Regions from separate parts of the Variovorax sp. LjRoot175 genome, predicted to be linked through region 1. Evidence: predicted binding sites of a transcription regulator. Region 1 holds the regulator's gene; the other holds the start of a gene.
The links. Region 1 encodes HrcA, which represses chaperone genes, less so after heat shock. Its sites were predicted from a motif close to TTAGCACTCNNNNNNNNNGAGTGCTAA; they were not measured.
Positions count from the first base shown of each region.

Region 2: a site for HrcA is predicted at 12,327-12,353, ahead of groES (co-chaperone GroES). Genes of this name have one in related genera too.

Region 1 covers NZ_CAXURY020000001.1:1,210,085-1,226,055, reverse strand. The annotation lists gene ACSQ89_RS06190 (pectate lyase) at 1-1,196, opposite strand, end outside; partial or broken gene ACSQ89_RS06185 (tannase/feruloyl esterase family alpha/beta hydrolase) at 1,742-2,652, shown strand; tRNA gene ACSQ89_RS06180 (tRNA-Ser) at 2,675-2,759, opposite strand; gene ACSQ89_RS06175 (TetR/AcrR family transcriptional regulator) at 2,799-3,359, opposite strand; gene hemW (radical SAM family heme chaperone HemW) at 3,472-4,650, opposite strand; gene rdgB (RdgB/HAM1 family non-canonical purine NTP pyrophosphatase) at 4,728-5,327, opposite strand; gene rph (ribonuclease PH) at 5,324-6,055, opposite strand; gene ACSQ89_RS06155 (PP2C family protein-serine/threonine phosphatase) at 6,083-6,988, opposite strand; gene ACSQ89_RS06150 (serine/threonine protein kinase) at 6,985-7,992, opposite strand; gene ACSQ89_RS06145 (YicC/YloC family endoribonuclease) at 8,084-9,001, shown strand; gene gmk (guanylate kinase) at 9,017-9,637, shown strand; gene rpoZ (DNA-directed RNA polymerase subunit omega) at 9,668-9,871, shown strand; gene ACSQ89_RS06130 (RelA/SpoT family protein) at 9,964-12,219, shown strand; gene greB (transcription elongation factor GreB) at 12,216-12,785, opposite strand; tRNA gene ACSQ89_RS06120 (tRNA-Arg) at 12,842-12,918, opposite strand; gene ACSQ89_RS06115 (hypothetical protein) at 13,172-13,450, shown strand; tRNA gene ACSQ89_RS06110 (tRNA-Ile) at 13,487-13,563, opposite strand; gene hrcA (heat-inducible transcriptional repressor HrcA) at 13,598-14,602, opposite strand; gene ACSQ89_RS06100 (NAD kinase) at 14,631-15,527, shown strand; gene recN (DNA repair protein RecN) at 15,529-15,971, shown strand, end outside.
Region 2 covers NZ_CAXURY020000001.1:4,739,412-4,755,382, reverse strand. The annotation lists gene ACSQ89_RS23725 (ABC transporter substrate-binding protein) at 1-1,108, shown strand, start outside; gene ACSQ89_RS23720 (ABC transporter permease) at 1,235-2,146, shown strand; gene ACSQ89_RS23715 (ABC transporter ATP-binding protein) at 2,166-3,158, shown strand; gene ACSQ89_RS23710 (ABC transporter ATP-binding protein) at 3,167-4,159, shown strand; gene zwf (glucose-6-phosphate dehydrogenase) at 4,272-5,741, opposite strand; gene ACSQ89_RS23700 (HAD family hydrolase) at 5,876-6,541, shown strand; gene ACSQ89_RS23695 (lipocalin family protein) at 6,487-7,161, opposite strand; gene tal (transaldolase) at 7,267-8,220, shown strand; gene pgi (glucose-6-phosphate isomerase) at 8,217-9,767, shown strand; gene ACSQ89_RS23680 (DUF805 domain-containing protein) at 9,852-10,190, shown strand; gene groL (chaperonin GroEL) at 10,269-11,921, opposite strand; gene groES (co-chaperone GroES) at 11,954-12,244, opposite strand; gene ACSQ89_RS23665 (hypothetical protein) at 12,607-13,278, shown strand; gene ACSQ89_RS23660 (hypothetical protein) at 13,469-13,897, shown strand; gene ACSQ89_RS23655 (autotransporter domain-containing protein) at 14,006-14,335, opposite strand; gene ACSQ89_RS23650 (alpha-hydroxy acid oxidase) at 14,360-15,574, opposite strand; gene ACSQ89_RS23645 (IclR family transcriptional regulator) at 15,667-15,971, opposite strand, start outside.

The DNA of each region.
Region 1 (15,971 bases):
TGCGGGTTGTCGGCAATCATCTCGGGCGTCAGCTTGCAGCTGTTGAGCCACGCGATCGCTTCCGGCACCCGCGCCAGGAACGTCCTGTCGCCGGTCAGCCGGAAGTAGTGGAACAGCTGCAGCACGTTGGTCTGCGTCGTGTGCGTCGCGAGCGAGCGCGGCTCGTAGGTGCGCGCGCCGGCCGGCGCCCCGGCCGAGCGGCCGTCGCGGTCCTCGGTCAGGTGCTGCAGCGCCCAGCCGGCCTGCGGCCCCGGCTGCTGCAGGCGCCGCAGGCATTGCATCGCGCGCTGCACCGGTTCGATCAAGCGGGTCTCGCCGAGTCCCACCACGCACATCAGCATGAACTTGATGTTCTCGCCGGCCACGTCGTCGTTGAACGTGATCTGGCGCGTGTAGTCGCCGTCTTCCATGCCCTGGGTCGCGCCGGGCGGCAGCTGTTGCGGGTTGGGCAGCGGCATCGCCGAGACCGAGCCCGGGAACGGCGGATAACGTTGCGGCCAGCCGCCGTCGGCGATGCCGCTGCTGAACTGCGCGCCGGTCACGAAGTCGATCGCCTTGTACAGCGGGCCGCGGAAGCGCCGATCGCGCTTCTCGAGGTACATGCGCAGCAGGAACTGCGACGCCACCGCGGTGCCCGCGTCGTCGAAGGTCGCGTTGCCGTAGTAGTGCTGGAACTCCTCGAGCCGCCAGCCGTTGGCGCCGATCGTCTCGTACCAATGCTTGAGCGAGGCCTCGCCGGCGAAGTCATGGATGTAGTTCCAGCCGCCGGCCGGATGCTGCGCCGCAATCAGCGCAAGCGCGGTGCGCTCGGCGGCCTTGTAGAAGAGCTCGTCGCCGGTCGCGTGGTAGGCGTCTAGGAAGGCGTGGCCGGCCGAAGGCGTGCCGGGCGGCTGGATCCAGCACATGGTGCGCTTGGCCTCCATCTCGCCCCAGCTGACCGACAGGTCGGGCAGGTAGGCCCAGACGTAGCCGCCTCGGTAAGACACTTCTTCGTCCATGAAGCGGACCGCTTGCCGCAGCGCCGAGCGGACGCGCTTGCGGAACTTGTCTGCGGCATCAGGTTTCTCGTCCGCGACAGCGTCGGGTTTCGAGCTCCCGGCGCTGGCAAGGGCTGGGGCCCCGCCATCGCCGCCGCCACCGCAGGCGGCCAGGGCCAGCGGGCTGAGTCCGGACATCACGAATCTTCTGCGTTTCATCGCTGCTCCTCAAAAGGTGGATTCGCCCACCTCCGGTAACACCGGGGGAATCTCATGCCCTGGTGGCCGGGGATCGGGCCGTGGACGAGACCCGGCCGGGCGGCGAGCGCACGGCACGGTTTCGACGGCATGTGCGCCGGAACGCTTGGTTGTCATGATTCTTGGCGCCACGGTGCAGCATGTCGTCGGTCATCGTATGACTTGAGCTTCCGGTCAGGACTGGTGGAAACCATGACTGGCACAGTACGCCCGCCACTGAAGTGCAATCAACGGCTGCGGATCAGGTCCGTCTGCACACCTATGACATCAGACGACATAGACGTGTGATACGCCATCGCGCGGCCGCCGTGTCGACCGAGGTCCTGCGGGGTTTCCCTATTTTTTAGTTATCTCTGAAAACTATATTGATTATTTGAAATAACTTTATAGCTACCCGGGTCCACCCCGGGCCAGGAGTCCAAGATGCTCGCCCCGTCGGCATTGAAGACGAGCCCTGTTTTCCCGGTCACATCGATGGCCCACGAACCGCCTCACCTCAGAGGGCCGTGCGGTCCGCCTTCACGCAAGCGGAGATGAACACGGTGGCCAACTCGGTGCTCGCGCGTTGCGACGCGCTGGACGGAGCGGCGGACGGGATGGTCGCGGACGTCCAGATGTGCAAACAGGCATTCGATCTGGCCACCGCCGTACCCACATGCGGCAGCGCGCGCGACGGCAGCTGCCTCACGGCCGCGCAAAAGAGCGTGCTCGACAACGTCTTCTCCGGCGCGAGGAACAGCGCGGGCACGGCGATCTACAGCAGCTTTCCCTACGATGCCGGCATCAACCGTGCCGACTGGCGCCAGTGGGAGTTCTCCTATTCGCAAAGCCTGGATACCGCGGTCGGCTTCGTTTTCAGCACCCCGCCGCTGGGACCGAGCCGCCCGTCCGGGCATCGATTTCGCGCTCGGATTCAGCATGGACATCGATGCGCCGAGCATCTTCGCGAGCACTGCGCTCTACACCGAGTCATCGATGTCCTTCATGACGCCGCCGAACCCGAGCAACCTTTCCGCGCTTCGCGACCGCGGCAGCAAGCTCATCGTCTATCACGGCACCAGCGATGCGGTGTTCTCGTCGGACGACACGACAAGTTGGTACGAGCAATTGCGCGCGGCGAACGGCGGCGATGCATCCGGCTTTGCTCGCTTCTTTCCGGTGCCCGGCATGAATCATTGCGGGCGCGGCCCAGCCACCGACCAGTTCGACATGCTGACGCCGCTCGTCGTGGGTGGAACAGGGCAAGGCGCCTACGGCGATCATTGCCGCGGCTCGCGGGGCGGGCGCCAATGTGGTCAACACCGAATTGCCTGCCGACTGGTCGGCCGATCGCACGCCGCCGCTGTGCCCGTATCCAAAAACGGCGGCCTACGTAGGCGACAGCATCGAATCGGCCTCCAGCTTCGCGTGCCGATAGCAGCCGGTGCGCACCTGGCCGGCGGAGAGTGTGAGATTCGAACTCACGGACGGTTGCCCGTCGGCAGTTTTCAAGACTGCTGGTTTAAACCACTCACCCAACTCTCCGGGACTGTCTTCGCCTTGCGCGAAGGCGTGCGGGCGATTTTAGTCGCCGGGCGGAGTCGGGGCCCACCCGCGCATCACCAGGTCCACAATGCCCGTGGCCCAGGCGCGGCGCTCTTCGGGGCCTGCGAGCGGCTTCGAGATGAAGAAACGCACGCCGCCAAAGGCCAGCGTCGAAAGCTGCACCGCCGCCAGTTCCGCAGAAGGCACGTGCAGCTTTCCGGTGCGGTGGGCCTCGGCCAGGTACTCGACCACCGGTGCGAGCACGTAGCTGTTCTCGGCATAGAGCGACTTCGCGAGTTCAGGAAAGCGCACGGCCTCCGCGATCACCAGGCGCAGCAGGGCCAGCGTCTTCGGCTCGGTGGCGCCGAGGTACATGCGTTCGACCAGGTCGAGCAGGATCTCCCTTTCGTCGGCACCGTGCCGCACGAGAGTGGCCTGCATGGTGTCGCGGGCACTGCTGACCGCACGGTGCACGACCTCCCGAAACAAGGCCTCCTTGTTCTCGAACTGGCGGTAGATGGTGATCTTGGCGACGCCCGCATCGCGCGCGATGGCCTCGATGCTGGTCGCCGCGTAGCCGTTCTCGAGAAAAGACTTCAATGCAGCAGCGAGGAAGGACTCGCGCAGGGCCGCCGCCTGCTCTGGACTGGGTCGTCCACGCGACCTGCGCTGGGTTTCATCCGGGAGCGTTCGGTTCGGCATGGTTTTCCGCTCACGCATCCGGCAGGAAGATGGCCTGCAGATCGCTCAGGAAGTCGAAGCCGCGCGCCGTCGGCCAGACGCGCGCGAGGTCACGCTCGATCAGGCCTTTGCGCTCGGCTTCCTCGAGCCCGCGCTGAATGGCGGTGATGGCCAGCCCGGTGCGTTCGCCGAACTGCGCCAGCGTGAAGCCCTCCTTGAGGCGCAGGGCGTTGAGCATGAATTCGAAGGGCAGCTCGGCAAGGCCGACCTCGTCGCTCTGCGCGACTGCCTGGCCGGCGAGCGCATTGTCCATGTAGAGACGCGGCTCCCGGAAGCGGACCTGCCGTACCACGCGGTGCGCAAAACTCAGCTTGCTGTGCGCGCCGGCGCCGATGCCGAGGTAGTCGCCGAACTGCCAGTAGTTGAGGTTGTGCGCGCAATGGTGACCCACGCGCGCATAGGCCGATATCTCGTAGCGGTTGAGACCATTCTGCGCGGTGCGCTCGGTGATGCGGTCGAGCATCGCGTAGGCGGCGTCGTCTTCCGGCACCACCGGCGGAAACTTGGCGAAGTAGGTGTTGGGCTCGATGGTCAGGTGATAGACCGACAGATGCGGCGGCGCCAGCGCCAGCGCCTGATCGAGGTCCGCGTCGAGGCCCTCCAGGGTCTGGCCCGGCAGCGCGTACATCAGGTCGAGATTGAAGGTGTCGAAGGCGAGCGCTGCCTCCTCGACCGCCGCGATGGCCTGCGCGCGGTCGTGCACGCGGCCGAGCGCCTTCAGGTGCTCGTCGTTGAAGCTCTGCACGCCGACCGACAGCCGCGTGACGCCGGCCGCTCGGTAGGCGCGGAAGCGATCGAGCTCGAAGGTGCCGGGGTTGGCCTCCAGCGTGATCTCGCAGTCGGGCGCGAGCTTGAGCCGGGCACGCAGGTCGCCGAGCAGGCGGTCGATGGCGGCCGGCGAGAACAAGCTGGGCGTGCCGCCACCGATGAAGATGGTGTGCACGCTGCGGCCCCAGATCAGGGGCAGAGCGGCGTCGAGGTCCGCGATCAGCGCATCGAGATAGCGTTGCTCCGGCAATGCGTCGCCATCGCCGCCGCGCCACTCGTGCGAGTTGAAGTCGCAATAAGGGCACTTGCGCAGGCACCAGGGCAGATGGACGTAGAGCGACAGCGGCGGCAGCGCCGACAGCTGCAGCGGCCCCGGCCGCATCAGGTGCAGCACGTCGTTGGCATGAGCCGCACCACCGGCGCGCTCCTGCGCGTTGCTGGTGATCGGGACGACGAGGCTCACAGCCAGCGCTCCCGCATCAAGGCCAGCATCGCGCGCGCTGCCTGGCCGCGATGGCTGTTGGCGTTCTTCACTTCGGTCGCCAGCTGGGCGAAGGTCTTGCCGAACTGCGGCAGCCACATGACTGGATCGAAACCGAAGCCGTTGTCGCCGATGGGCTCGCGCGTGATCTCGCCCGCGGCGCGACCCACGGCGATCAAGGGTTCGGGATCGTCGGCGCGGCGCAGCGCAACCAGCGTGCTGACGAGCGCGGCGCGGCGGTCGGCGACGCCGGCCATCTGCTCAAGCAGCGCGCGCACGTTGTTCGCGTCGCCCTTCTCGTAGCCGAACTGGGTGGCGTAGTAGGCGGTGGCCACGCCGGGCAGCCCGCCGAATGCCTCGACGCAAAGGCCCGCATCGTCCGCGATGGCCGGCAGGCCGGTCGCTGCCGAGGCGTGGCGCGCCTTGGCCAGCGCGTTCTCGACGAAGGTGAGAAAGGGTTCCTCGGCCTCGCCGACCTGGAGTTCAGACTGCCGCACCAGCTCGACGCCGAGCGGCGCAAACAAGGCCTGCAGCTCGGCGAGCTTGCCGGCGTTGTTGGAGGCCAGAACCAGCTTCATCCGTTCGACAATGCCTGCGCCTGCAGCCTAGTCAATTCGGCGATACCCTTTTCGGCCAGCACCAGCAGCGCATTCATCTCTTCGCGCGAGAAGGCCGCTCCTTCGGCCGTACCCTGCACTTCGACGAAATGGCCGGCGCCGGTCATCACCACGTTCATGTCGGTGTCGCAGGCCGAGTCTTCGATGTATTCGAGATCCAGCAAGGGCGTGCCCTGCACGATGCCGACGGAGACCGCGGCCACGTGGCCGCGAATGGGCGAGGCCGCGATCTTGCCCGCGGCCAGCAGCTTGTCGACTGCATCCTGCGCCGCCACGAAGGCGCCGGTGATCGCGGCCGTGCGCGTACCGCCGTCGGCCTGCAGCACATCGCAGTCGAGATGGATCGTGCGCTCCCCCAGCGCGGCCAGATCGAACACGGCGCGCATGGAGCGGCCGATGAGGCGCTGGATTTCCTGCGTGCGGCCGCTCTGCTTGCCGCGCGCCGCTTCTCGATCGCTGCGCGTATGCGTGGCGCGCGGCAGCATGCCGTACTCGGCCGTGACCCAGCCCTCGCCGCTGCCGCGCTTGTGCGGCGGCACCTTTTCCTCGACCGAGGCGGTGCACAACACGCGCGTCTGGCCGAACTCGATCAGCACCGAGCCCTCGGCGTGAATCGTGAAACCGCGCGTGACGCGCACGGGGCGCAACTGGTCGGCGGCACGGCCGCCGCTTCGTACGAAAACTGTCATGTGGAGCGAAAAAAGAAGGAAGAAAAATCAGGCTTTGCGCGCAGCGGAGCGTCGTATCGCCTCGTTGATTTCGGCAATCGAGCGTTCGATCGCGTCCTCGTCGAGGTCGTCGAGTTCGCTGTCGGAGGGCATGCCGGCCTGGATGGTCGAGGCGAACACGCCGTCGCTGATGCTGTCGGTCGAAACGCCGCGTGCCTGGCCCGTCGCCTCGGGCATCTCCCACTCGAGCGCGATCAGCGTCACGTTGTCGCTGTGGGTGCCGCCGTTGCGCAGTGCCATCTCGGCCAGGTCGGGCGCCGCATCGGAGACGGGCTTGCCGGAGGAGAGCGTGTGCACGATCAGGGCTTCGTCCAGCACGCCCCAGAGGCCGTCGGAGCACAGCATGATGCGGTCGCCGCGCTGGAGCTGCAGCGGCGCCGAGATGTCGAACAGCGGCGTGGTCGGGGAACCCAGGCAGGTCAGCAGCAGGTTGCGGTTGACGATCTCGGCCCCGGCGTTGGCGCGCGGCCGCTCGGCGTGGGAGTGGTCGCGCGTGCGGGTCAGCAGCTCGCCGTCGCGCACCACGTAGAGCCGCGAGTCGCCGCAATGGATCCAGGTGGCGGTGGTCCCCTGCAAAACGGCGGCAACCACCGTCGTGCGCGGGGTGTCGAGCATGCCCTTGTTGCCTGCGTAGCGCATGATCTGCTGGTGCGCGGCCATCACCGACGCAGTCAGGAATGCCTTGACGTCCTTGACGATCGGTCGCGCCTCGCGCTGGTACAGCGCCGCGATGGTCTGCAGCGCCAGCTGGGCCGCCACCTCGCCTTCGGGATGCCCGCCCATGCCGTCCGCCAGCACGAAGAGGCCCGATTCGCGCGTGTAGCAGTAGCCCATGCGGTCTTCGTTCTTGAGACGGCCACCCTTGCGGCTGACCTGGAAGACGGAGAATTTCATGCCGGACGTGTCGTCGGCGCTGCCGCCTTCGGCAACCCCTTCTTTTCGAAGGACCGCATGTTGTCGATCGACAGCCGGACCTTCTCGCTCACCGTGAGCTTGGTGTAGCGGCGCTCGCCTTCGCGGCTCAGCTCCTTCTGCAGCGCGAAGACCGACTGCGGACGCGAGAGCGGGTCGAGCGACATGCACCACTCGACCACTTCGATCAGGTTGTCGGAGTAGATGCCGCGCAGGCGCGAGAGCGACAGGCCGAGCCGGTCTTTCTCGATGCGCTGCGGGGCGTCGTTCGGGGGATAGCCCTGCATGCAGGCATAGATGCAGGCGCCGATGGCGTAGATGTCGGTCCAGGGGCCCATCGACGAATCGCGGCGGTACATCTCTGGCGCCGCGAAGCCGGGCGTGTACATCGGGCGGATAAAGTTACCTTCCTTGGAGAGCACTTCGCGCGCGGCGCCGAAATCGATCATCACCGCGCGATCGTCGTCGGTCACGAAGATGTTGGCCGGCTTGATGTCCAGGTGAAGCATCTTGTGCTGGTGCACGATGCGCAGGCCGCGCAGGATCTCGTCGAACAGCGAACGGATGGTGGACTCACGGAAGACCTTCTGTTTCTTGAGGTCCCGCGCGGTCACGATGAAATCCTGCAGGGTGGCGCCCTCCAGGTAGTTCATGACCATGTAGACGGTTTCGTTCTCGCGGAAGAAGTTGAGCACGCTGACCACCGAGGCATGCGAGATCTGCGCGAGCGAACGCCCTTCCTCGAAAAAGCTCTTCAGCCCCAGCCGGTAGAGCGACAGCTTTTCGGGAGGCACCTGGGGCGCAAGCTCGCCGGTGCCCCGGGTTGCCAGGGAGGAAGGAAGGTATTCCTTGATGGCCACCTGCTGGCCACTTTGGTCGACGGAGAGGTAGACGACGCCGAAACCACCGGCAGAAAGCCGACGCACGACGCGATAACCGCCGATGACCGTGTCAGGCAACAGGGGCGAAGGTTTGACCTTTGACATAATCCGGGAGTTTCGCCCGAAGGCGATGGTGCGGCAAGCGAACGCCGTGCCGTCGTCTCGGTGCGTACACACAATTTCACAGCGAGGCGCAATGCCAGTTTACAGCATGACCGGCTATGCCAGCGGCCAGAACGGCCCCGCGGGCAGCCACGCCGACACCGAGCCGCGGCCCCATGGCGCGGGCCGGCTCGGGGTCGAGATTCGCTCGGTCAACAGCCGTTTTCTCGACCTCACTTTCAAATTGCCCGAGGAGTTGCGCCAGCACGAGCCGGCCTTGCGCGAACTGCTGACGGGGCAGCTCAAGCGCGGCAAGGTCGAGCTGCGCGCCTCGATCGAAGGCGGCGGTACCGCGGGCATCGGCGAACCCTCGCCCAAGTTGCTGCAGCGGCTCAACGGCGTACAGGACAACATCAAGTCCTGGCTGCCGGCTGCCCGGGAACTCAGCGTGGCGGACGTACTGCGCCTGGCGGCCGGCGACACACAGGCGAAGGGTGACTTGGGGCCTGAGCTGTCCGAGGTGGCGGAGAAGACGCTCAAGGCGCTTGTTTCGGCGCGCGAGCGCGAAGGCGCCCGGCTTGCGCGGATGCTGCAGGATCACCTTGCCCAGCTGCGCAAGCTGGTCGAGCAGGCGCTGCCGCTGGTGCCCCAGCTCGTCGAGCAGCAGCGCACCCGCTTTCTCGAGCGCTGGCAGGAGGCCATGGGCCTCGCCGCCGGCGGCACGCCACCGGAAGCGGCGCAGGATCGCGCCATGACCGAAGCCACGGCCTTTGCGATCCGCATCGATGTCGCCGAGGAGCTGACGCGCCTTAACTCGCACCTCGAAGAGATCGAGCGGCTGGTCAAGAAGGGCGGCGAGATCGGCAAACGCCTCGATTTCCTGATCCAGGAACTGCATCGCGAGGCCAACACCCTGGGCTCCAAATCGGCGACGCTCGAACTCACCCGGATCGGCGTCGACATGAAGGTGCTGATCGAGCAGATGCGCGAGCAGGTCCAGAACATCGAATAAGTAGAGAACGAGCGAATGGATTACCCCGGCAACATTTTCGTGGTCGCAGCGCCGAGCGGCGCCGGCAAATCAAGCCTGGTCAAGGCCCTGATGGAGCTCGATTCCGCCGTGCAGCCATCGGTGTCGCACACCACCCGCCCCCCGCGCGGCCAGGAAAAGCATGGTCGCGAGTACTTTTTCGCTTCGCGCTCGGAGTTCGACGCGATGGTCGCCTCCGATGCCTTCGTCGAATGGGCGCACGTTCACGGCCAGCGCTACGGCACCTCGAAGAAGGCAATCGAAGAGCGGATCGCCCAAGGCGCGGACGTCATCCTCGAAATCGACTTCCAGGGCGCGCTCCAGATCCGAAAGACCTTTGCCAACGCAGTGACGATCTTCATCCTGCCGCCGAGTTGGGAAGAACTGCGGTCCCGGCTCGAACGGCGCGGAGAGGACAGCGCCGCGGTCATCGAGCTGAGGCTGCAGAACGCCGCCGAGGAGATGGCACGCGCAAACGAATTCGACTTCGTTATAATCAACGAGTTATTTGAGCGCGCACTTTTTGACCTCAAGGCGATTGTCCACGCTCAGCGGCTCCGGTATTCCGCACAGCGCCGCGCGCGTGCCGACACTTTTGCCGCGCTGAACATTCCCTGATCCCGATCACCTGTACGTCGAAAGATCCTCATGGCCCGCATCACCGTCGAAGACTGCCTGCAACACATTCCGAACCGCTTCCAGCTGGTGCTGGCAGCCACCTACCGTGCGCGCATGCTGAGCCAGGGCCACGCGCCGAAGATCGAGAGCAAGAACAAGCCCGGTGTCACTGCCCTGCGCGAGATCGCAGAGGGCAAGATCGGGATCGAGATGCTCAAGAAAGTGCCCGGCTGAGTTGACGCACGCTTGCAACAAAGAGCACCGCCTTGCGGTGCTTTTTTTATGCCTGGACGCGTCGAATCGACTGCCACGCTAAAGTGGAAGCCATGAGCGTGGTTGTCAAGTCCCAGTCCGATGCCCCCCGAGGCACGCCACGGCCGAGTCCGGCGGCGTTGAACGCGGCTGCCGCCAGCTTCGCTGCGCTGACCGACCGGCTCGACTACCTGAGCGTCGAAGACGTCGAACAGGTGCGCCGCGCCTACCGCTTCGCCGATGAGGCGCACTTGGGACAGCTGCGCAACAGCGGCGAACCCTACATCACGCATCCTATCGCGGTGGCGGCGCAATGCGCCGAATGGAAGCTCGATGCGCAGGCCCTGATGGCCGCCCTGCTGCACGATGCCATCGAGGATTGCGGCGTGACCAAGTCGGAGCTGATCGAGCGCTTCGGTGCACCGGTCGCAGAGCTCGTCGACGGCCTCACCAAGCTGGACAAGCTCCGCTTCAACACGCGCGAGGAGAACCAGGCCGAGTCCTTCCGCAAGATGCTGCTCGCCATGGCGCGCGATGTGCGGGTGATTCTCGTCAAGCTGGCGGACCGGACGCACAACATGCGCACGCTCGACGATGCGCCGCGCGAGAAATGGGCCCGGATCTCGCGTGAGACGATCGAAATCTACGCGCCCATCGCGCACCGGCTCGGGCTCAACCAGACCTACAGGGAACTGCAGGATCTGTCGTTCCGCCATCTCAGGCCCTGGCGCTATGCGATCCTCGCAAAAGCGGTCACCAAGGCCCGCGGCCGACGCCGCGACCTGATTCAGAAGGTGCAGCAGGAACTCGAAACTGCCTTCGCCGCAGCTGGCATGAGCGTGCGGATGGCCGGCCGCGAGAAGACGCTCTATTCCATCTACCGCAAGATGGAAGAAAAGCATTTGAGCTTTGCCCAGGTGACCGACATCTACGGCTTCCGCCTGATCGTGCCGACGGTGATCGCTTGCTACACCGGGCTCGGCATCCTGCACCAGATGTACAAGCCCCTGCCCGGCAAGTTCAAGGACCACATCGCGATCGCCAAGCTCAACGGCTACCAGTCGCTGCACACCACGCTGGTCGGCCCGGCCGGCGTCAACGTCGAATTCCAGCTGCGCACCGAGGCCATGCACGTGGTGGCCGAGTCCGGCGTGGCAGCTCACTGGCTCTACAAGGCGGCCGAGCCCAGCGCGGCGACCAGCGATCGTCTGGGCGCCAAGTGGCTCCAGTCGCTGCTCGACATCCAGGATGAAACGCGCGATGCGGCCGAATTCTGGGATCACGTCAAGGTCGACCTGTTTCCCGACGCGGTCTACGTGTTCACGCCCAAGAGCCAGATCCTGGCGCTGCCCCGCGGCGCGACGGTGGTCGATTTCGCCTATGCGATCCACAGCAACATCGGCGACCACACTTCAGCCGCGCGCATCAACGGCGACCAGGTTCCGCTGCGCACCGAGCTAAAGAATGGCGACGTGGTCGAGGTGATCACGGCGCCCGTGTCGACGCCAAATCCCGCGTGGCTCGGCTTCGTGCGAACCGGACGGGCCCGCTCCAAGATCCGCCACTACCTCAAGACTCTGGCGCATGCCGAATCCGAAGGCCTGGGCGAAAAACTCCTGGCCCAGGCGTTGCGCGCCGAGGGCCTCGGCAACCTGCCCGACGATGACGAGGAGCACCAGCAGATCTGGGAAAAGCTGCTGCGATTCACCGGCAACCGCACGCGTTCGGAGTTGCTGACCGACATCGGTCTCGGCAAGCGCATCGCCAGCATCGTTGCGAAGCGGCTCATGGCGCTCCTGGCAGAACGCGGCGAGAAGCCCGATGCGCTGATGCTGAGCCGCGAGCGCTTCACCGCGCACGAAGCCGTCTCGCAAGGGGCTGTCACGCTGGACGGCAGCGAGAACTCCTCGGTCCGCTTCGCGCTCTGCTGCCGCCCCATTCCGGACGACCCGATCATGGGCTACCTCGGCCATGGCGAAGGCTTGGTCGTGCACACCGAAGCGTGCGGGGTTGGCCAACGTTTGCGCCACAAGGACAGCGAACGTTTCTTTGCCGTGGAATGGGCCGACGACCCGGTCCGGACCTTCGAGACAGGCGTCGTCATCACGGTGCGCAACGACAAAGGTGTGCTCGCACGCGTCGCCGCAACGCTGGCGGACGCGGAGGCCGACATCACCCACGTGGAGATGGCCGACGAAACGCCGCAGGACTCCACCGACCTGCGTTTCGTGATCGCAGTGCGCGACCGCACGCATCTCGAGGCCGTGCTGCGGGCCGCGCGGCGTACGCCATCCGTGCTCGCGGCCGCACGGACAGTGCCGGCCCCTTAAGCTGCAGCGGGCGGCGGATAGCTCACCGCCAGTATCTCGATCTCGTGCACGCCGCCCGGTGTCGCAAGCTTGACCACATCCCCCTCCCGCGACTTCAGCAGTGCCCTGGCAATCGGAGAAATCCAGCTGACCTGCGCTTGCGCGCTTTCGGCTTCATCGATGCCCATGATGGTCACGACGCGCTCCTCGCCGGTCTCGTCGGCGTAGCGCACGGTGGCGCCGAAGAAGACCTGGTCGCGGCCATGATGGACCGAAGGGTCCGTCACCTCCGCCACCTCGAGCCGCTTGGTGAGAAAGCGGATCCGCCGGTCGATCTCGCGCAGCCGCTTCTTTCCGTAGAGGTAGTCGCCGTTCTCCGAGCGATCGCCGTTCTTGGCCGCCCAGTGCACGGCCTCCACGACCTTGGGCCGCTCGACATCCATCAGTTCGAGCAGCTCGGCACGCAGGCGCGCGTAGCCCTGCGGGGTGATGTAGTTCTTGCTCCCGGCGGGGAGAGGCGGCGCGGCGCCGGCCGTACCGTCGTCATCATCGCCTGCATCGTTTTCTTTGGTGAATGCCTTGCTCATCGCAGAAAGCTCCAATGAAAAAAGCCCGCAACTTTCGTTGCGGGCTTTCCTGATGATGGTGCGGCTGGCAGGAATTGAACCCACGACCCCTTGGTTCGTAGCCAAGTACTCTATCCAACTGAGCTACAGCCGCACAGCTTGCGATTATAGCATCCTCGCAACACCCCATCGCTGGGCAGCGAAAGAAAGAGAGCGGTAGATCGTGTTGGACTTGAGCCGTCGATCAACCGCCTGTGAGTCTACGTCGAGTCAGTTGTGCATCAAAGTCTTGGCAGAAATGTGAACTAAATCATGACATTCCAACCACATGGGCACTGCACCTACAGCGCCACTTGGCCAACTGGCGCTAAAAACGGCTTCCATTAGTTCATTGGATGGAGGTCCCGATGTTCAGCTTTTTCCAGCCCAATCGAAACGGCCACCTCAGGCGAGTCATGGCGCTTCTCGAAGAAGCCCATCTCGCGCGTATCGAGCATCAGGCTGCTGCCGAACATCACGGGGCCTTGGCCCGGATGTATTCCGAACGCGCCAAAAGACTGGAGCGCGAGCTCTACGGCTCGGCACAAATGCCGCTCGGGGACGCATCCACCAAGGGCCAGGACGAGAAAGCGGTCCTCTATGCCCTGGATCCAGGTCGCCGGATCGAGACACAGGCAAAGGCCTGAGGAGTTGGCCCCGCGACTGAGGGCGACAAGGCGTGGTGGTAGGCCGTGATGGGCTTGAACCATCGACCAACGGATTATGAGTCCGCTGCTCTAACCAGCTGAGCTAACGGCCCGCACATCAGGGATTCTAGTGGGCGCCGGGCGCCGCTATTTGCGGTGGCTCAGCGCATTGGTGACCAGCCGCGACGTGATGTCGACGATCTGGATCATGCGCTCATAGGGCATGCGCGTCGGACCGATGACGCCAAGCGTACCCACCACCTCGCCGTCGACCTCGTAGTTCGCGCTCACGATCGACAGGTCGTCGAAGGGCACCACCTGGCTTTCCCCGCCGATGAAGATGCGCACGCCGTCTGCCTTGCTCGACACGTCGAGCAGGCGCATCAGTTGGGCCTTCTGCTCGAACAGCTCGAACGCACGACGCAGGTGGCTCATGTCGCTAGAGAAATCGGTGACGGCCAGCAGATTCCGCTCGCCCGCGATCACGACTTCGTCCTGGGCTTCCGTCAGCACCTCGGAACTCACCTGGACAGCGGCCTGCATCAGCGCAGCGATCTCGCCGCGCAATTGCTCCATCTCGGACTGAAGCCGATCGCGCACCTGCTCGATCGACAGACCCGCAAAGTGCGTGTTGATGTAGTTCGATGCCTCGACCAGTTGCGACTGCGAATAGTCGACCTCGGGGAAGATCACCCGGTTCTGCACATCGCCGTCGGGCGACACGATGATCACGAGCAGGCGGCGGTCGGAAAGGCGAAGGAATTCGATCTGACGAAAAACGGATGCGCGGCGCGGCGCCATCACCACGCCGACGAACTGCGACAGGTTCGACAGCAGGTTCGCCGCGTTCGCGATCACCTTCTGCGGCTGGTCGGGCGCGAGGCTCGGCGGCGTGAACTGCTCGCGCTGGGCAGTCAGCATGGTGTCGACGAAAAGCCGATAGCCGCGCGCAGTCGGAATGCGGCCTGCTGAGGTGTGCGGACTGGCGATCAGCCCGAGCCCTTCGAGGTCGGACATCACGTTGCGGATGGTCGCAGGCGAAAGCTCCAGCCCCGAAGCCCGGGAAAGCGTGCGCGAGCCCACCGGCTGGCCCTCGGCGATATAGCGCTCGACCAGCGTCTTGAGAAGCAACTTGGCGCGATCGTCCAGCATCGACTGATTTTAATGTTGTAATTTGTACATGACATCCAGCTTTCGGCGCGTCGCCCTGATAGGTAAATACCAGGCTTCGGGCGCGCGGGCGCAGGCCGGCGCGCTGGACGAGGTCATGGAGGGCATCGGCGCCTTCCTGGAAGCGCAAGGCTGCGAGGTCTTTGTCGAACAGCCGCGCGACGGCGAGTGCGGCCAGACCCGCTACCCCGCGCTGACTGTCGAAGAGATCGGCCAGCGATGCGATCTGGGCCTGGTGGTCGGCGGCGACGGAACCATGCTCGGCATCGGGCGCCAGCTGGCGTGCTACGGCGTTCCGCTGATCGGCATCAACCGCGGCCGGCTCGGCTTCATCACCGACATTTCCCTCGACAACTACCAGGCGACCCTGATCCCGATGCTGGCCGGCGAATACGAGGAAGACCACCGCAGCCTCATGCACGCCCAGGTGATGCGCGACGGCGTGTCGGTGTTCGATGCGCTCGCCATGAACGACGTGGTGGTCAATCGCGGCGCCACCTCGGGCATGGTGGAACTGCGTGTTTCGGTCGGCCGCCATTTCGTTGCCAACCAGCGCGCCGACGGAATGATCATCGCCTCGCCCACCGGCTCCACCGCCTACGCGCTGTCGGCCGGCGGCCCGCTGCTGCATCCCGCGGTCCCGGGATGGGTGCTGGTGCCCATCGCGCCGCACACGCTCTCGAACCGCCCGATTCTGCTGCCGGATGCCGACGAGGTCCTGATCGAGCTGGTGGGCGGGCGCGACGCGAGCGCCAATTTCGACATGCAATCACTGGCTTCTCTTGCCATCGGCGACCAGGTCGTGGTGCGCCGCTCCGACTACCGCGTGCGTTTTCTGCATCCGAAAGGCTGGAGCTACTTCGACACATTGCGCAAGAAGCTGCACTGGAACGAAGGAGGTTCCTGACATGGCATTGCGCCGCATCGCCCTGCGCGACTTCGTGATCGTGCGCGCGCTCGAACTCGATCTCTCCACGGGCTTCACCGTCCTCACCGGCGAAACCGGCGCGGGCAAGTCGATTCTGATCGACGCGCTCCAGCTGGCGCTCGGCAACCGTGCCGATGCCGGCGCCGTGCGCGAAGGCGCCGAGCGCCTGGACGTGAGCGCGGAGTTCGACACCGATCCTGCCCTGGCCGCCTGGCTGGACGAAGGTGGCTTCGAAGCGGGCGATGTCCTGCTTCTGCGCCGCACCGTCGACCTCCAGGGGCGCAGCCGCGGCTGGATCAACGGCAGCCCCGCCACCGCGACCCAGCTGCGCGAGCTCGGCGACCAGTTGCTGGACATCCACGGCCAGCACGCCTGGCAGAGCCTCACCCGGCCCGAAGCCGTGCGCGGCCTGCTCGATGCATA
Region 2 (15,971 bases), 3.5 Mb from region 1:
GAGCAAGAAGTGGTGCGAGACCAACCAGGCGACCAACCCGGTCGATCGCCGCAAGGGCATCGAGAACACGGCCTCGTTCAAGGCCAACGGAACCGGCCCGTTCCGCGTGCGCGAGCGCCAGCCGAACGTGCGCACCGTCTTCGTTCGCAACGCAAGCTACTGGGGCAAGATCGACGGCAACGCGCAGGAGATCGTCTTCACGCCCATCGCCAACCCCGCAACGCGCGTTGCGGCGCTGGTCTCGGGCGAGGTCGACGTGATGGAGCCGGTGCCGGTTCAGGACGTGGCGCGCATCAACAGCAGCCCCAGTGCCCGCGTGATCGCGGGCCCGGAACTGCGCACCATCTTCCTGGGTATGGACCAGAAGCGCGACGAGTTGCAGTACTCCAGCGTCAAGGGCAAGAACCCGTTCAAGGACAAGCGCGTGCGCCAGGCTTTCTACGAGGCCATCGACATCAATGGCATCCAGCGCACCGTGATGCGCGGCGCTTCGCGTCCCACCGGGCTGATGGTCGGCCCCGGCGTCAACGGCTGGACCGCCGAGCAGGACAAGCGCCTGCCCTACGACACAGAGGCAGCCAAGAAGCTCCTGGCCGATGCCGGCTACCCGAACGGCTTCGAGGTCACGATGAACTGCCCGAACGACCGCTACGTGAACGACGGCCAGATCTGCCAGAGCGTGGCTGCGAGCCTGGCGCGCATCGGCGTCAAGATCAACCTCGCCACCGAAACCAAGGGCACCTACTTCCCCAAGATCCTGCGCCGCGACACCAGCTTCTACCTGCTGGGCTGGACGCCGACCACCTACGATGCCCACAACGCCTTGAGTTCGTTGACGGCCTGTCCCGACGACAAGGGCACCGGGCAGTTCAACCTCGGCGCCTACTGCAATCCGAAGCTCGACGAGGTCACCAAGAAGATCCAGTCCGAGACCGACAAGGCCAAGCGCAACGAACTGATCAAGGAGGCTTTCAAGATTCATTCGGACGACATTGGCCACCTTCCGCTGCACCAGCAGTCGCTCGCCTGGGGCGTGAGCAAGAAGGTCGAGCTCACCCAGCTGGCCGACAACTTCATGTTCTTCAAGTGGATGAGCATCAAGCCCTGAAAAATGACGGCCCCCCGGCTTGCCACTTCGTGTGCTTCGCCGCCGCCCGAGGGGGAGGCTCGGCCGCCTTGGGGCGGCCCGGCGGCGGCCTAGTCTGCGCCCCGCGGAATTCGCTCCCACAACCCGATGAAAAAAACCTTAGCCCGCTGGCTGGACAGTGATGTCGGCCACAGCTTTCGCAGCTCGCCGGTCGCGATGCTGGCCGCCGCGATCGCCTTCGTCTGCATCTTCTGCTCGGTGTTCGCTGGCTGGGTGTCGCCGCACAACCCCTTCGACCTGGCCGCGCTCGAGCTCGGCGATGCGCGCCTGCCGCCCGCCTGGGAGCCCGAGGGCACACGCAAGTACCTGCTCGGCACCGACGACCAGGGCCGCGACATCCTTTCTGCGCTGATCTACGGTGCGCGCATCTCGCTGGTCGTCGGCCTCGTGTCGGTGATGCTCTCGGTCATCGTCGGCGTGCTGTTCGGACTCCTGGCCGGCTTCTGGGGCGGCTGGCTCGACGCCTTACTGATGCGGGTGTGCGACGTGATGCTGTCCTTCCCGCCGATCCTGATCGCCTTGCTGATCGCCGGCGTCGGCCGTGCCTTGTTTCCGAATGCGCACGACTCGGTGGCCTTCGGCGTCCTGATCATTTCGATCTCGCTCACCGGCTGGGTGCAGTACGCACGCACCGTGCGCGGTTCCACGCTGGTCGAGCGCAACAAGGAGTACGTGCAGGCGGCCCGCGTGACCGGCGTGTCCCCCTGGCGCATCATGGTGCGCCACGTGCTGCCGAACGTGATGGGCCCGGTGCTGGTGTTGGCGACCATCCAGGTCGCCACGGCCATCATCACCGAGGCCACGCTGTCCTTCCTGGGCGTCGGCGTACCGCCGACTTCGCCCTCGCTGGGCACGCTGATCCGCGTCGGCAACGACTACCTGTTCTCGGGCGAATGGTGGATCACCGTGTTCCCGGGCGCGATGCTGGTCCTGATCGCGCTCAGCGTGAACCTGCTGGGCGACTGGTTGCGCGACGCTCTCAACCCCCGCTTGCGCTGAAGAAGGTGGAGCACCGCACATGAGCCTTCTGCAAGTCAACCATCTGGTCGTCGAATTCCCGCACCGGCGCGGCACGCTGCGCGCGCTGGACGACATCTCCTTCGAGATCGCACCCGGCGAAATCCTCGGCGTGGTCGGCGAATCCGGCGCCGGAAAATCGCTCACCGGCGCGGCCATCATCGGCCTGCTCGAGCCGCCGGGGCGCATCGCCAGCGGCGAGATCCGGCTCGAAGGGCAGCGCATCGACAACCTGGGCCACGAGGCCATGCGCCACATCCGCGGCCGCAAGATCGGCGCCATCTTCCAGGACCCACTGACCTCGCTGAACCCGCTCTACACCATCGGGCGGCAATTGACGGAGACCATCCGCACCCACCTGCCCGTGAGCGAGCAAGAAGCGCGCCGGCGCGCCATCGGCCTCTTGCAGGACACCGGCATCCCGGGTGCCGAGCAGCGCATCGACCACTATCCGCACCAGTTCTCCGGCGGCATGCGCCAGCGCGTGGTGATTGCGCTCGCGCTGGCGGCCGAGCCGAAGCTGATCGTCGCCGACGAGCCCACCACCGCGCTGGACGTGTCGATCCAGGCGCAGATCATCCAGTTGCTCAAGAAGATCTGCAAGGACCGCGGCGCCGCCGTCATGCTGATCACCCACGACATGGGCGTGATCGCCGAGACCTGCGATCGCGTGGCGGTGATGTACGCCGGCCGCGTGGCCGAGATAGGACCGGTGCAGGAGGTGATCCACCAGCCCGCGCATCCCTACACCTCGGGCCTCATGGCCGCCATCCCCGACATGACGATGGACCGCGAACGCCTCAATCAGATCGACGGCGCCATGCCCCGCCTCAATGCCATCCCGCGCGGATGCGCCTACAACCCGCGTTGCCCGCGCGTCTTCGACCGCTGCCTGCAAGAGCGGCCCGACCTGCTCAACGCGGGCGCGACCCGCGCTGCCTGCTGGCTGCACGCTGCGCACAGCGCGGCGCCGATCGACGGGATTGCGGCATGAGCGCCCCGATGAGCGCACTGGTCCAGGCGAACGATCTCGCCAAGAGCTTCGACGTCTCGCCGCCCTGGCTCAACCGCGTGCTCGAACGCAAGCCGCGGGTGCTGCTCAACGCCGTCGACGGCGTGAGTTTCTCCATCGAGCGCGGCAAGACGCTCGCGCTGGTGGGCGAATCGGGCTGCGGCAAGAGCACCGTCGCGCGCCTGCTGGTGGGCCTGTACGAGCCCACCCGCGGCGGCATGCACTTCGACGGCCAGGACGCGCATGCCGCCTTCAAGACCGCCGAGGGGCGCAAGCTGCGCCGGCGCATCCAGATGATCTTCCAGGATCCCTACGCGAGCCTCAACCCGCGCTGGATCGTCGAGGACATCGTCGGCGAGCCGCTGCGCGAGCACGAGATTCTCAAGGAAGGCCCGGCGCTCAAGGCGCGCGTGGGCGAACTGCTGCAGTCGGTCGGCCTGAGCCCGCTGGACATGGTGAAGTACCCGCACCAATTCTCCGGCGGCCAGCGCCAGCGCATCTCGATCGCGCGGGCGCTCGCCACCCAGCCCGAATTCCTGGTGTGCGACGAGCCCACCTCGGCGCTGGACGTGAGCGTGCAGGCCCAGGTGCTCAACATCATGAAGGACCTGCAGCGCGAGCGCGGCCTGACCTACCTCTTCATCTCGCATAACCTCGCGGTGGTGCGCCACGTGGCCGACCAGGTCGGCGTGATGTACCTGGGCCGGCTGGTCGAGGTGGCGGACAAGGGCAAGCTCTTCAGCGAGCCGCAGCACCCCTACACGCGCATGCTGCTGGAGGCGATTCCGAAGATGAAGCACGCCGGCGAGCGGCGCACGCCGGTGCAGGGCGAGGTGCCGAACCCGCTCAATCCGCCCACCGGCTGCACCTTCCATCCGCGCTGTCCGCATGCCAACGCGCGCTGCAAGGCCGAACGGCCGCCGCTGCAGATGCTGCGCGGCGTGCAGGTGGCCTGCCACGCCGTCGAAGAAGGCCGGATCTAGCGCCCCATTCCAGAAACACCGCGCAACCGGCTGCGCCGGGCCGCTGGTGTTGCCCCCTGCAAGGGGGTTGGCGAAGCGACACGAAGTGCGCGCAGCCTGGGGGTGTGCTCAGCTACTGCTCTTCGCTCCAGGCGAAGCCGTCGCGCGCGATCATCGCGCTCGATGCACTCGGCCCCCAGGTGCCCGCTGCGTAAGGGCGCGGCACGCCGTCCGAGGCCCAGCTGTCGATCAGCGGCTCGACCCAGCGCCACGCCTCTTCCTGCTCGTCGCTGCGCACGAACAGGTTGAGCCGGCCGTCGATCACGTCGAGCAGCAGGCGTTCGTAGGCACCCACGCGCTCGGCGCCGAAGCGCTTGTCGAAGTCGAGGTCCAGCTGCACCGGTGCGAGCTGCGGGCCGGCACGGCGGTTGCCGTTGCGCTGGCGGTTGTCCTGCGCCTGCGCGAGCATGTGCAGCTCCAGGCCGTCCTTGGGCTGGAGATTGATCACGAGCTTGTTGACCGCACTGGGCGGCGCGCGAAAGATCGCATGCGGCGTCGGCCTGAAGTTGACCTCGATGCGCGCATCGCGCGAGGCCAGCCGCTTGCCGGTGCGGATGTAGAGCGGTACGCCGGCCCAGCGCCAGTTGGCGATCTCGGTGCGCAGCGCGACGAAGGTTTCGGTGCGGCTCTCGGGGTCCACGCCCGGCTCGTCGCGGTAGCCCGGCACGCGCTCGCCGTAGGCCGTGCCCGAGGTGTATTGCCCGCGGATCGCGTGCAGGCCGATCGACTCCGCAGTCCACGGCTTCAGCGCGCGCAGCACCTTCAGTTTTTCGTCGCGGATCGCGTCGGCATGCGCATTGATCGGCGGCTCCATGCCGATCGCGCAGACCAGCTGCAGCGCGTGGTTCTGCACCATGTCGCGCAACGCGCCGGTCTGGTCGTAGAAGGCGCCGCGCTTCTCGACGCCGAGGTCTTCGGCGATCGTGATCTGGATGTTGGCGATGTGCTCGCGGCGCCAGATCGGCTCGAACAGCGCGTTGCCGAAGCGCATCGCGAACAGGTTCTGCACCGAGGGCTTGCCCAGGTAGTGGTCGATGCGGAACACCTGGTGCTCGTCCAGCACCTTGCACACGGCCTTGTTGATGGCCCGGTTCGAGGCCAGGTCGTGGCCCAGCGGCTTTTCGAGCACGACGCGCGTCTGCGGGCCGTTGAGTCCGGCCGCGGCGATCTGTTGCACCACCTGCGTGAAGAGCGCCGGTGCCGTCGCGAGGTACATCACGACGGTGGTGGCGTCGCGGGTCTTGAGCAGGTCGGCGAGCTTGGCGTAGTCCTCGGCCTTCGACAGGTCCATGCGCAGGTAGTACAGCATCGAGGCGAACTTCTTGAACTCCTCGGGCGTCGGCCGCTTGGCACCCTCGACCGCCTCGAAGCGCGACTGGATCAGCTCGCGATAGCCGTCGTCGGAAAGATCGTCGCGCGCGACGCCGATGATGCGGCCGTCTTCGGGCAGGCTGCCGTGCCGGAAGGCCTGGAACAACGCCGGCATCAGCTTGCGCCACGCGAGGTCGCCGGTACCGCCGAAGAGGACAAGATCGAAACTCATGGATAAATCCGTGTTGTCATGAAATGCCGAGCAGGAGCGTCTGCCTGCGAATGGTAATGGACCGCTCGGGGCTCTACGACTTCGCGTAAGCTCCGAGCCGGCCCCCGGGGCCTTTTTTCTTGGACTCGACGGTAATGAAGAATGTGGTGTTCGATCTCGGCGCGGTGCTGCTGAGCTGGGAGCCGGTATCGCTGGTGCATGCGGAGTTCGCGCACCTGGCGCCCACGGCCGAAGCCGCCCATGCGCTCGCGCGCGAGATGTTCCATCACGAGGACTGGCTGGGTTTCGATCGCGGCACGCACAGCCTCGACGATGCCATCGGTCGCATGGCGCTGCGCCTTTCGCTGCCAGTCGACCGGCTCAACGAGGCGCTGGCGCCCATGGGCGAGCGCCTGGAGCCGATCGCCGTCACCATCGACGTGCTCGACGGGCTGCGAGCGCGCCGCGATGCGGGCGAGGACCTGCGGCTCTACTACCTCTCCAACATGCCGGTGCCCTATGCGCGCGTGCTCGAAGAGCGCCACGCCTTTTTCCGTTGGTTTGACGGCGGCATCTTTTCGGGCGACGTGCGCATGATCAAGCCGCAGCGCGAGATCTACGAGCTGCTGACCGCGCGCTACCGCCTGGCGGCTGCGGACACCGTCTTCATCGACGACTCGCTGGCCAATGTGGTGGCGGCGCGCGAACTCGGGTGGCAGGCCATCCATTGCGAGCGGCCCAGCGCCTTGCCGGCGCAGCTCGCGGCCTACCTGCCGGTCAACTCGACCTTGTCGACGTCGAAGCCCAGCGAGCGCGCGTAGTCGAGCTCGGCATCGAGCGCGGCGTCGTCCAGCCGCGGCGCACGCGACAGCACCCAGAGGTACTTGCGGTCCGGCGTACCGACCAGCGCCACCTGGTAGTCGCGGTCGAGCTTCAGGATCCAGTAGTCGCCCCAGACTGCGGGCAGCCAGCCGAGCCATTCAGGCGCGAAGCGCACTTCGAGGCGGCCTGCGCCCGGCTGGCCGGCAACCGGTGCCACGCGCGCCACGCCGACCGCTTCGTCGAAGCTGCCGTCGTCCAGGATGCAGCGGTTGCGAACCTCCATCTGGCCATCACCCAGCAGCGTGTACTCGGCCGTGGCCGGGCCCGCGCACTGCTTCTGGAAGCGGTTGGGCAGGCGGGCCTGTTCGTGCCACAGGCCGGCGTAGCGCTGCAGGTCGACTGGCGCCACCACCTGGAGCGGCGCGCGCATCAGCGGCGCGCCATCGGCGGGGCCGCCCACGCGTTCGGTGCGGGTCGCCCGGGCGGTCGCGAGCGCGAGGAGGGTCAGCACACCGCCCACGCAAAAAGCCGTGGCCAGCGTGCCGATCGACGCGCTGTGCGCGCGGTCATCGAACGCAGCGGCTGATGGCGACGCATGGTGGTGTCTGCGAAAAGGCATGGGAATTCCTCCGGAGGCGATCAGCGAAGGCTAGTCGCGGGTCCCGCCCGGCCCCGTCAGCCGAGGACCACACGGACTGTAGTTTTGCGGCGGGATAATGGCCGCATGAACCAACTCGATGCCCTCCGTCAATGGACCACCGTGGTGGCCGACACCGGCGATTTCCGCCAGCTGGCGCAGTTCAAGCCCCAGGACGCCACCACCAACCCCTCGCTCATCCTCAAGGCCGTGCAGAAGGCCGAGTACCGGCCGCTGCTCGACGAAGCGGTGAAGAAGCACGGCAGCCTGCCCGTCGACGAGGTGATCGACCGGATGCTGGTGCGCTTCGGCACCGAGATCCTCTCCCTCATCCCGGGCCGCGTCTCGACCGAGGTCGATGCGCGCCTGAGCTTCGACACGGCCGCCACCATCGAACGCGCCGAGCGCATCGTGGCGCTCTACCGGGCCGAGGACATCGAGGTCGAGAAGCGCGTGCTGATCAAGATCGCCGCCACCTGGGAAGGCATCGAGGCCGCGCGCCGGCTCGAAGAGAAGGGCATCCACACCAACCTGACCTTGCTGTTCTCGTTCGCACAGGCGGTGGCCTGCGGCGCGGCGGGCGTCAAGCTGATCTCGCCCTTCGTCGGGCGCATCTACGACTGGCACAAGAAAGCGGCCGGCGGCAGCTGGGACGAAGCGGCGCGTTCGGGCGCCAACGATCCGGGCGTGCAATCGGTGCGCCAGATCTTCGACTACTACAAGAAGCACGGCATCGCGACCGAGGTGATGGGCGCGAGCTTCCGCAACGTGGGGCAGATCGCCGCACTCGCAGGCTGCGACCTCCTGACCATCAGCCCCGAGTTGCTGGCCGAGCTCGCGGCCAGTGAAGCGCCGCTCGCGCATGCGCTCGACGCCGAGGCCGCGAAGGCGCTCGACATTCCCCAGCTCAGGCTCGACGAGCCGGCCTTCCGCTTCGCCCTCAACGAGGACGCCATGGCCACCGAGAAGCTGGCCGAAGGCATTCGCGCTTTCGCGGCCGATGCGGTGAAGCTGGAGAAACTGATGGAGGAGGTCGCATGACGATGAAGACGCGTTGCGATCGCACGGCGGCCTGGGGCCGGCTGCAGGCGCATTACGACGCTGGCGGCCGCGACTTCGACCTGCGGCAGGCTTTTGCCGCCGACCCGCAGCGTTTTGGCGCGTTCAGCCAATCGGCGCCCCATCTCTTCGCCGACCTGTCGAAGAACCTGATCGACGCGAAGACCGAAGAACTGCTGCTGGCGCTTGCGCAGGAGGCTGGACTGGAAGCGCACCGCGACGCGATGTTCGCCGGCGCGCACATCAATGCGACCGAAGACCGCGCCGTACTCCACACCCTGCTGAGAAGTCCCGCCTCCGCACCGGCGCCCGAGCAGCTCGCCGGCGCGCTGGCCGATGTCCATGCCACGCTGGCCGCGATGCTGGCCTACGCCGAGGCGGTCCGCGCCGACCACACGATCACCGACGTGGTCAACATCGGCATCGGCGGCTCCGATCTCGGCCCGCAGATGGCGGTGCGCGCCCTCGACCAGTTCGTGGCGCCGGGCAAGCGCTTCCATTTCGTCTCCAACGTGGACGGCCACGAACTCGCGCGTGTGCTGCGCGACCTGGCGCCCGAGCACACGCTGTTCCTCGTCGCCTCGAAGACCTTCACCACGGCCGAGACCATGGCCAACGCGCAGTCGGCCAAGCGCTGGTTCGAGCAGTCGGGCAGCGTCGACATCGCGCGTCATTTCGCGGCGCTCACCACCAACGTCGAGGCCGCGCGCGCCTTCGGCATCGAGACGACTTTCGGCTTCTGGGACTGGGTCGGCGGGCGCTATTCGCTGTGGTCGGCCATCGGGCTGCCGATCGCGCTGGCGATCGGCGCCGACGGCTTCCGCCGCCTGCTGGCCGGGGCCCACGCGATGGACGAGCATTTCCGCACCGTCCCGCTGGCGCAGAACCTGCCGGTGCGTCTCGGCCTGCTCGATGTCTGGTACCGCAACTTCCACCGCTTCGCCAGCCGCAGCATCGCCCCCTACCACAGCGCGCTGCAGCGGCTGCCGGCCTACCTGCAGCAGCTCGAGATGGAAAGCAACGGCAAGCGTGTCGATGCCGGCGGCCAGCCGTTGCCCTTCGGCACCTCGCCCGTGCTGTGGGGCGAGCCCGGCACCAACGGGCAGCACGCCTATTTCCAGATGCTGCACCAGGGCACGGACGTGATCCCGCTGGAATTCATCGCCGTGCGCGATGCGGCGCACGAGCTCGAGGGCCATCATCCCAAGCTGCTGGCCAATGCACTGGCGCAGGCGCAGGCGCTCATGGTGGGGCAGCGCGACGAGGGCGGGCATCGCAATTTCCCGGGCAACCGGCCGAGCAGCTTCTTCGTCTTCGACCAGCTCGCGCCCGAGGCACTCGGCGCCTTCCTCGCACTCTACGAGCACCGGGTGTTCACCAGCGGCGCGCTTTGGGGCATCAACAGCTTCGACCAATGGGGCGTCGAGCTCGGCAAGGTGCTGGCGCGGGACATCGAACCCCGCCTGGCCTCGGGCGACACGCAGGGTCTGGACGCCTCCACGGCCGGCTTGCTCGCCCGCCTGCGCTAGCGAAGAAGGTCACCAAAGCCGGCGAACCGCCCTTTATGATGGCCGCGGGAGTTTTCCCGGGGAACTATCGAGAGGAGTTGTTCGATGAATTTTCAACAAGCCATTCAGACCTGCTTCAGCAAGTACGTCGACTTTTCGGGTCGCGGATCACGCTCCGAGTACTGGTGGTTCGTGCTCGCCTACGTCATCGTGGCCGTCGTGGCAGGCTTCATTCACGAGATCGTCTATCTCGTCGTCATCCTGGCCTTCCTGCTGCCGCTGCTGTCGGCCGGCGCGCGCCGCCTGCACGACATCGGCAAGAGCGGCTGGTGGCTGCTGATCGGCCTGATTCCGCTGGTGGGCCTGGTGCTGCTGTACTTCATGGTCCAGCCCAGCCAGCCCGAGGGCAACGAGTACGGCGCGCCGCCGCTCGCCGCTGCCTGAGTCCGGCCTCGCAAACGTAAAAAAACCCCGCGGCTTGCGCTGCGGGGTTTTTCTATTTGGCCGGAGGCCGGGCAGACATTACATGCCCATGCCGCCCATGCCACCCATGCCGCCCATGTCGGGCATGCCGCCGCCGGCGCCGGACTCGTCCTTCGGTGCGTCGGCGACCATCGCTTCGGTCGTCAGCAGCAGGGAAGCGACCGAGGCTGCGTTCTGCAGCGCGGTGCGGGTCACCTTGGTCGGGTCCAGGATGCCCAGCTCGAGCATGTCGCCGTAGGTGTCGTTCTGGGCATTGAAGCCGTAGTTGCCCTTGCCGGCCAACACGGCGTTCACCACCACGCTGGCTTCGCCGCCAGCGTTGTTGACGATCTCGCGCAGCGGCGCTTCGATGGCGCGCAGCACCAGCTTGATGCCGGCGTCCTGGTCGGCGTTGTCGCCCTTGAGCTTGTCGCCCACGGCTTGCTTGGCACGCAGCAGCGCCACGCCGCCGCCGGCCACCACGCCTTCTTCCACAGCAGCGCGGGTGGCGTGCAGGGCGTCTTCGACGCGAGCCTTCTTTTCCTTCATTTCGACTTCGGTGGCAGCGCCGACCTTGATCACGGCCACGCCGCCGGCCAGCTTGGCCACGCGCTCTTGCAGCTTCTCGCGGTCGTAGTCGCTGGTGGCTTCCTCGATCTGCACGCGCACTTGCTTCACGCGGGCTTCGATGTCGGCGGGAGCGCCGGCGCCGTCGATGATGATGGTGTTTTCCTTGCCCACTTCGATGCGCTTGGCCTGGCCCAGGTCGGCCAGCGTCACCTTCTCGAGCGTCAGGCCCACTTCTTCGGCGATGACCTTGCCGCCCGTCAGGATGGCGATGTCTTCCAGCATGGCCTTGCGGCGGTCGCCGAAGCCCGGTGCCTTGACGGCCACGACCTTCAGGATGCCGCGGATGGTGTTGACCACCAGCGTCGCCAGGGCTTCGCCCTCGACTTCTTCGGCAATGATCAAGAGCGGGCGGCCGGCCTTGGCGACTTGCTCCAGCGTGGGCAGCAGGTCGCGGATGTTGCTGATCTTCTTGTCGAACAGCAGCACGAAGGGGTTTTCCAGCAACGCCGATTGCTTCTCGGGGTTGTTGATGAAGTAGGGCGACAGGTAGCCGCGGTCGAACTGCATGCCTTCGACGACATCGAGTTCGCTGTCGAGCGACTTGCCGTCTTCGACGGTGATAACGCCTTCCTTGCCGACCTTGTCCATCGCGTCGGCGATGAGCTTGCCGATGGTGTCGTCGCTGTTGGCCGAGATCGAGCCGACTTGCGCGATTTCCTTCGAGGTGGTGGTGGCCTTGGAAGCCTTCTTCAGCTCTTCGACCAGGGCAGTGACCGCCTTGTCGATGCCGCGCTTCAGGTCCATCGGGTTGATGCCGGCGGCCACGTACTTGAAGCCTTCGCGAACGATGGCCTGGGCCAGCACGGTCGCGGTGGTGGTGCCGTCGCCGGCGTTGTCCGAAGTCTTGGAGGCCACTTCCTTCACGAGCTGGGCGCCCATGTTCTGGAGCTTGTCCTTGAGTTCGATTTCCTTGGCCACGGACACGCCGTCCTTGGTCACGGTCGGGGCGCCGAAGGAGCGCTCGAGCACCACGTTGCGGCCCTTGGGGCCCAGGGTCACTTTGACTGCGTTGGCCAGGATGTTGACACCCTCGACCATGCGTGCGCGGGCTTCACCGCCGAAGACTACGTCTTTTGCTGCCATGAGATTTCTCCGAATTCAGATAGAGGGGTTGATTACTTCTCGACGACCGCGAACAGGTCGTCTTCCTTCATGACCAGCAGCTCGTCGCCATCGACCTTGACGGTCTGGCCGCTGTACTTGCCGAACAGGACGCGGTCGCCGACCTTGACGCTCATCGCGCCGAGTTCGCCCTTGTCGTTCTTCTTGCCAGGGCCGACGGCCAGCACTTCGCCCTGGTCGGGCTTCTCGGCGGCGTTGTCGGGGATCACGATGCCCGAGGCGGTCTTGGTTTCGCTTTCAATGCGCTTGACGATCACGCGATCGTGCAAAGGACGAAGTTTCATTGCATCTCCTGGATAAGAAACGGGGTTTGGTTCGGGCGCTGGCATGGTTGCCGGCTGCCCAGCCACTGGAAGCGGGGGGTTGTTAGCACTCCTCTTCAGTGAGTGCTAATCATAAGGGCATTTGGCGGGGTTTCAAGGCCCGGCGGTCCAAGTGCGGTGCGGAAGGTCAGTGGACCTTGCCTTTCGCTTCACTGGACTTTGCCTTGGTCGTCGACTCCCGCTGACGCTCGTTCGACCCCCCGCTGATGAAGCCTCATGCGAGCGACGCCCAGCTGAGATCCCAGCTGGGCAGGGCAGAATCGGCCAACCGCCGGATTCGGGCCAGAACCAGCACTCACCGTCGTCGTCCAGCCAGGAGCGATATGAAATATGCCATCCACAAAGCCGGCCCTCTTCTTCAGGTTTTTGGTCTTCTGACTTTTTGGGTTGCCAGCATCTTGCCGTTCCTGTTCACGTGGGCACGCCTTGGTTTATGGGTCGCCTTGGCTGGTGTCGTGCTTTGCCTGTCGGGCCTTCTCCTTCAGTTCCGCGCGACTCGCCACCTCGCAGACTCGGAATCGTTCGAGCTCCAGCGCCCAAGCCCGACGATTTTCCTTTGGGAGTTGACCCTCCGGCGGACAGTTCTCGCCTTCTGCGTGGCACTTGGGATGCATGTGGTCGTTACCAGCCTCTGGTATGCGACTGGCCGTTTGGGTCCGCTGACGTTGGCGGCTGAGCAACGTGAGGCAATGAGGACGCACACGCAACTCTTCATGCCTGTTTGCTTTGGCTTGGTCATCGGTGTATTGCCGGGCGCCTACGCCTTTCAAAAAGCGGTGTTGCTGACCGTCTTGTTGGCTGCCGCGGGCGGGGCCTTGCACTGGGTCGCTGGGCGGTCGGGAATACAAGTCGATTGGCCGACTTGGCATGGTTCAATGATGCTGGCGTTTCTGTCTGTTCTCTTCATGCTTCCACTGACGATGCTCGGCTGTGTCGTTGGCAGAGCCGCGCTGCACATTGCTCGGCGTACCGGGAGACCTTGGATTTGGTCATAGGAACGAGTGCGACGTTGGCCGAAGTGTTTTGAGACTCTTCGTGCGCTGGGGCGAGCGGCTTGCTCTGAACCTGCTGTTGAACGCCTGATCTGTAGAAGTCCGTACAGCCGGTATGAGCCCGTCGACGCCGTCGAGGATGTGGCAGGATGCGGCCCAAAACTAGACGTCCAACTCGAAGGCAGAATCTGGCATGCAATCTAAGCAGCTTCTCGCGCAGAACATCGAGTTCGGCAACGCCGGCGATATGGACACCCAAGAGACCGGCTGGTTTGTCGGATTCCGCGACTGGACCAAGGGGGCATCAAGCCACCTCCGCCACGTGCCTGCTGACGAACCTGCTGCTGGGCTATGCGTCAAGTGGTTCTCTCATCCGGCAGGCAATCCAAACGGCGAGTTCAAGCCGCTGAGCGACGGGAGGACGATGTCAGTCTTGGTGAGCCCGACCAGCGAATTCAGGATTGAGTTCTCGGTAACCGCCGACTTCGCGTCGCAGGATGTTGTGGCGCACACCCTGCGCCGCCATGGTGACTTTGTCATTTGGGGCCCAGGCCTCTTCCACCGCGCCTTTGGAGTCCAGCCGGCATGCATACTCACCGTCCGCTGGTCTCCGCAGCGATAGATGGCAGCCGGCCATGAGCTGCCTTCGAATTGCCGAAGGGCAAGCCCGCTCCAGGTCCGAAAGCGGACATGGCGGCATCCATTGCCGCGATGTCGCAGAGCGAACCCTTCAGAAAGCCCAGCTTGCCTGCACACGCAAGCTGTGGTCCTCGAACGCGCTGGCGTACTGGCCGGCGTAGACCACCCACAGCGTCGCGCCCGGCTGCCATTGCGTTTCCGCGCCCCGCTCCAGCGTCGCCACGTTCCGTGCCACCGGCAGGCCGCGCACCGAGAAGGCGGTCTGGTCCGCGAAGCTCATCGCGCGGATTGGCATGGTGTTGCCAAAGGCGCGGCGCCAGCCGATCTGTGCATGCAGCTTGGTCCGCGCGGTGACCTCCTGGCTCAGACGTAGGCCCGCACCCGCAAAGCCGGTCTCATCGGTTTCGTTGCCCGCGCGAATGAGGCGGTCGAAGCAATGTCTACGCTACACGGCGACCAACTGCTCCATGTTCAGATCCGCCAGCCTCTGCACGCCGAGCAGCGCCATGTCGCGGTGCACTTCGTCGCGCAGCAGCCCGACAGCATGCGCGACACCGGCCTGCCCACCTATGGCCGCTGCATAGGCCATGGGCCGCCCCACGAACACATGGTCCGCCCCCAGGGCGAGTGCCTTGAGCACATCAGTGCCGCGCCGAACGCCGCTATCCAGCATCAGCGCCATGGCGCCCTTGGCTTTGGCCGCCTCCGGCAACACCAGCAAGGGAGGTGCGGTGCCGTCGAGTTGCCGGCCGCCGTGGTTGGACAGGATCACGCCGTCCGCGCCCGCCTGTTCCGCGCGCTTCACGTCGGTCGCGGAGATCAGCCCCTTGATCACCAACTTGCCGCGCCAGCGTTGGCGGATCAATGCCAGATGTTGCCAGCTCAGGTGATCGCGCAGGCCGAACTGCCGCACCACGCTGCGCGAGAGGATGGGGACACCACGCCCGGCACCGGCGTTCTCGAAGTGCGGCATGCCGTGCTGCGCCAAGGTGCGGGCCAAGGTGCCCAGTAGCCAGTGCGGCCGCGTCATCCCGTCCCACGCCAGGCGCAGGCTGGGGCGCAGCGGCGTGGAGAAGCCGACCCGCACGTTGTTCTCGCGATTGGCCAGCGTGGCCGTGTCGACCGTCACGACCAGGGTCTTGAACCCTGCCTTGTCGACGCGCTCCAGCAGGCCTTCGATGTGCTCGGGCTCGCCAGGGATGTAGGCCTGGAACCAGCCGCAGGTGGGGGCCGCCTGAGCGACGCGTTCCATGCGTGTCAGTGATGCGCCGCTAAGCACGTAGGGAATGCCGGCCGCCTCGGCCGCGCGCGCCATCACGACATCGCCGTCGAAGGCGAACAGCGCGCACAGGCCCATGGGCGCGATGCCGAACGGAGCCTTGTACGTCTGGCCCATCAGCTGACGGCTCTGCTCGCGTGCGGATACGTCCACCAGCACATTAGTGCGGAACATCCACTTGCGGAACGCCGCAGCGTTTGCCTGGAGGGTCACGTTGTCTTCAACGCCGCCTTGCAGGTAGCCGAAGATGGGGCGGGGTAGGATGCGGCGCGCGGCCGGCTCCAGATCGCCAAGGGAAAGAATGCTGCGTAGCCTGGGAGGCAGGTGGCGGCGCGCATTGGGCGCGGGGCCGAGTTGTTTCCGCGGTGGGTTTGTCGTCATGGGATTCCGTCGAGGCCCTGCATTCATGCAGGAAGCGCCCGGATTGGAATCCAGTCGGCCCCTGCCGGCAATCTGTTACGCAGAGCGTAACGTCAGGGGTGCCATGTGGCGCGCAGCGAGGTCGCGGAAACGCCTCCCAGCGCAATGCCCAGCTGCCGTGCCGCGGCCATCGTGATGGGCGCCAGCCGGCGCAGCACCGGCGTGGTCAGCCGCTCCACCGGCCCGGAAGTGCTGACCGCACCCAGCACCACACCGTGGGCACCCCGGACCGCTGCCGCCACGGCCGCTGCGCCCGTGGAGCGCTCTGCTCGAGCGTAATGGAACCCACGCCGCCGGATGCGTTCGTACAGATCGCCTGGCTCGCCCAGGGCGGCCAAGATGGCGCGGCCCGGTGCAC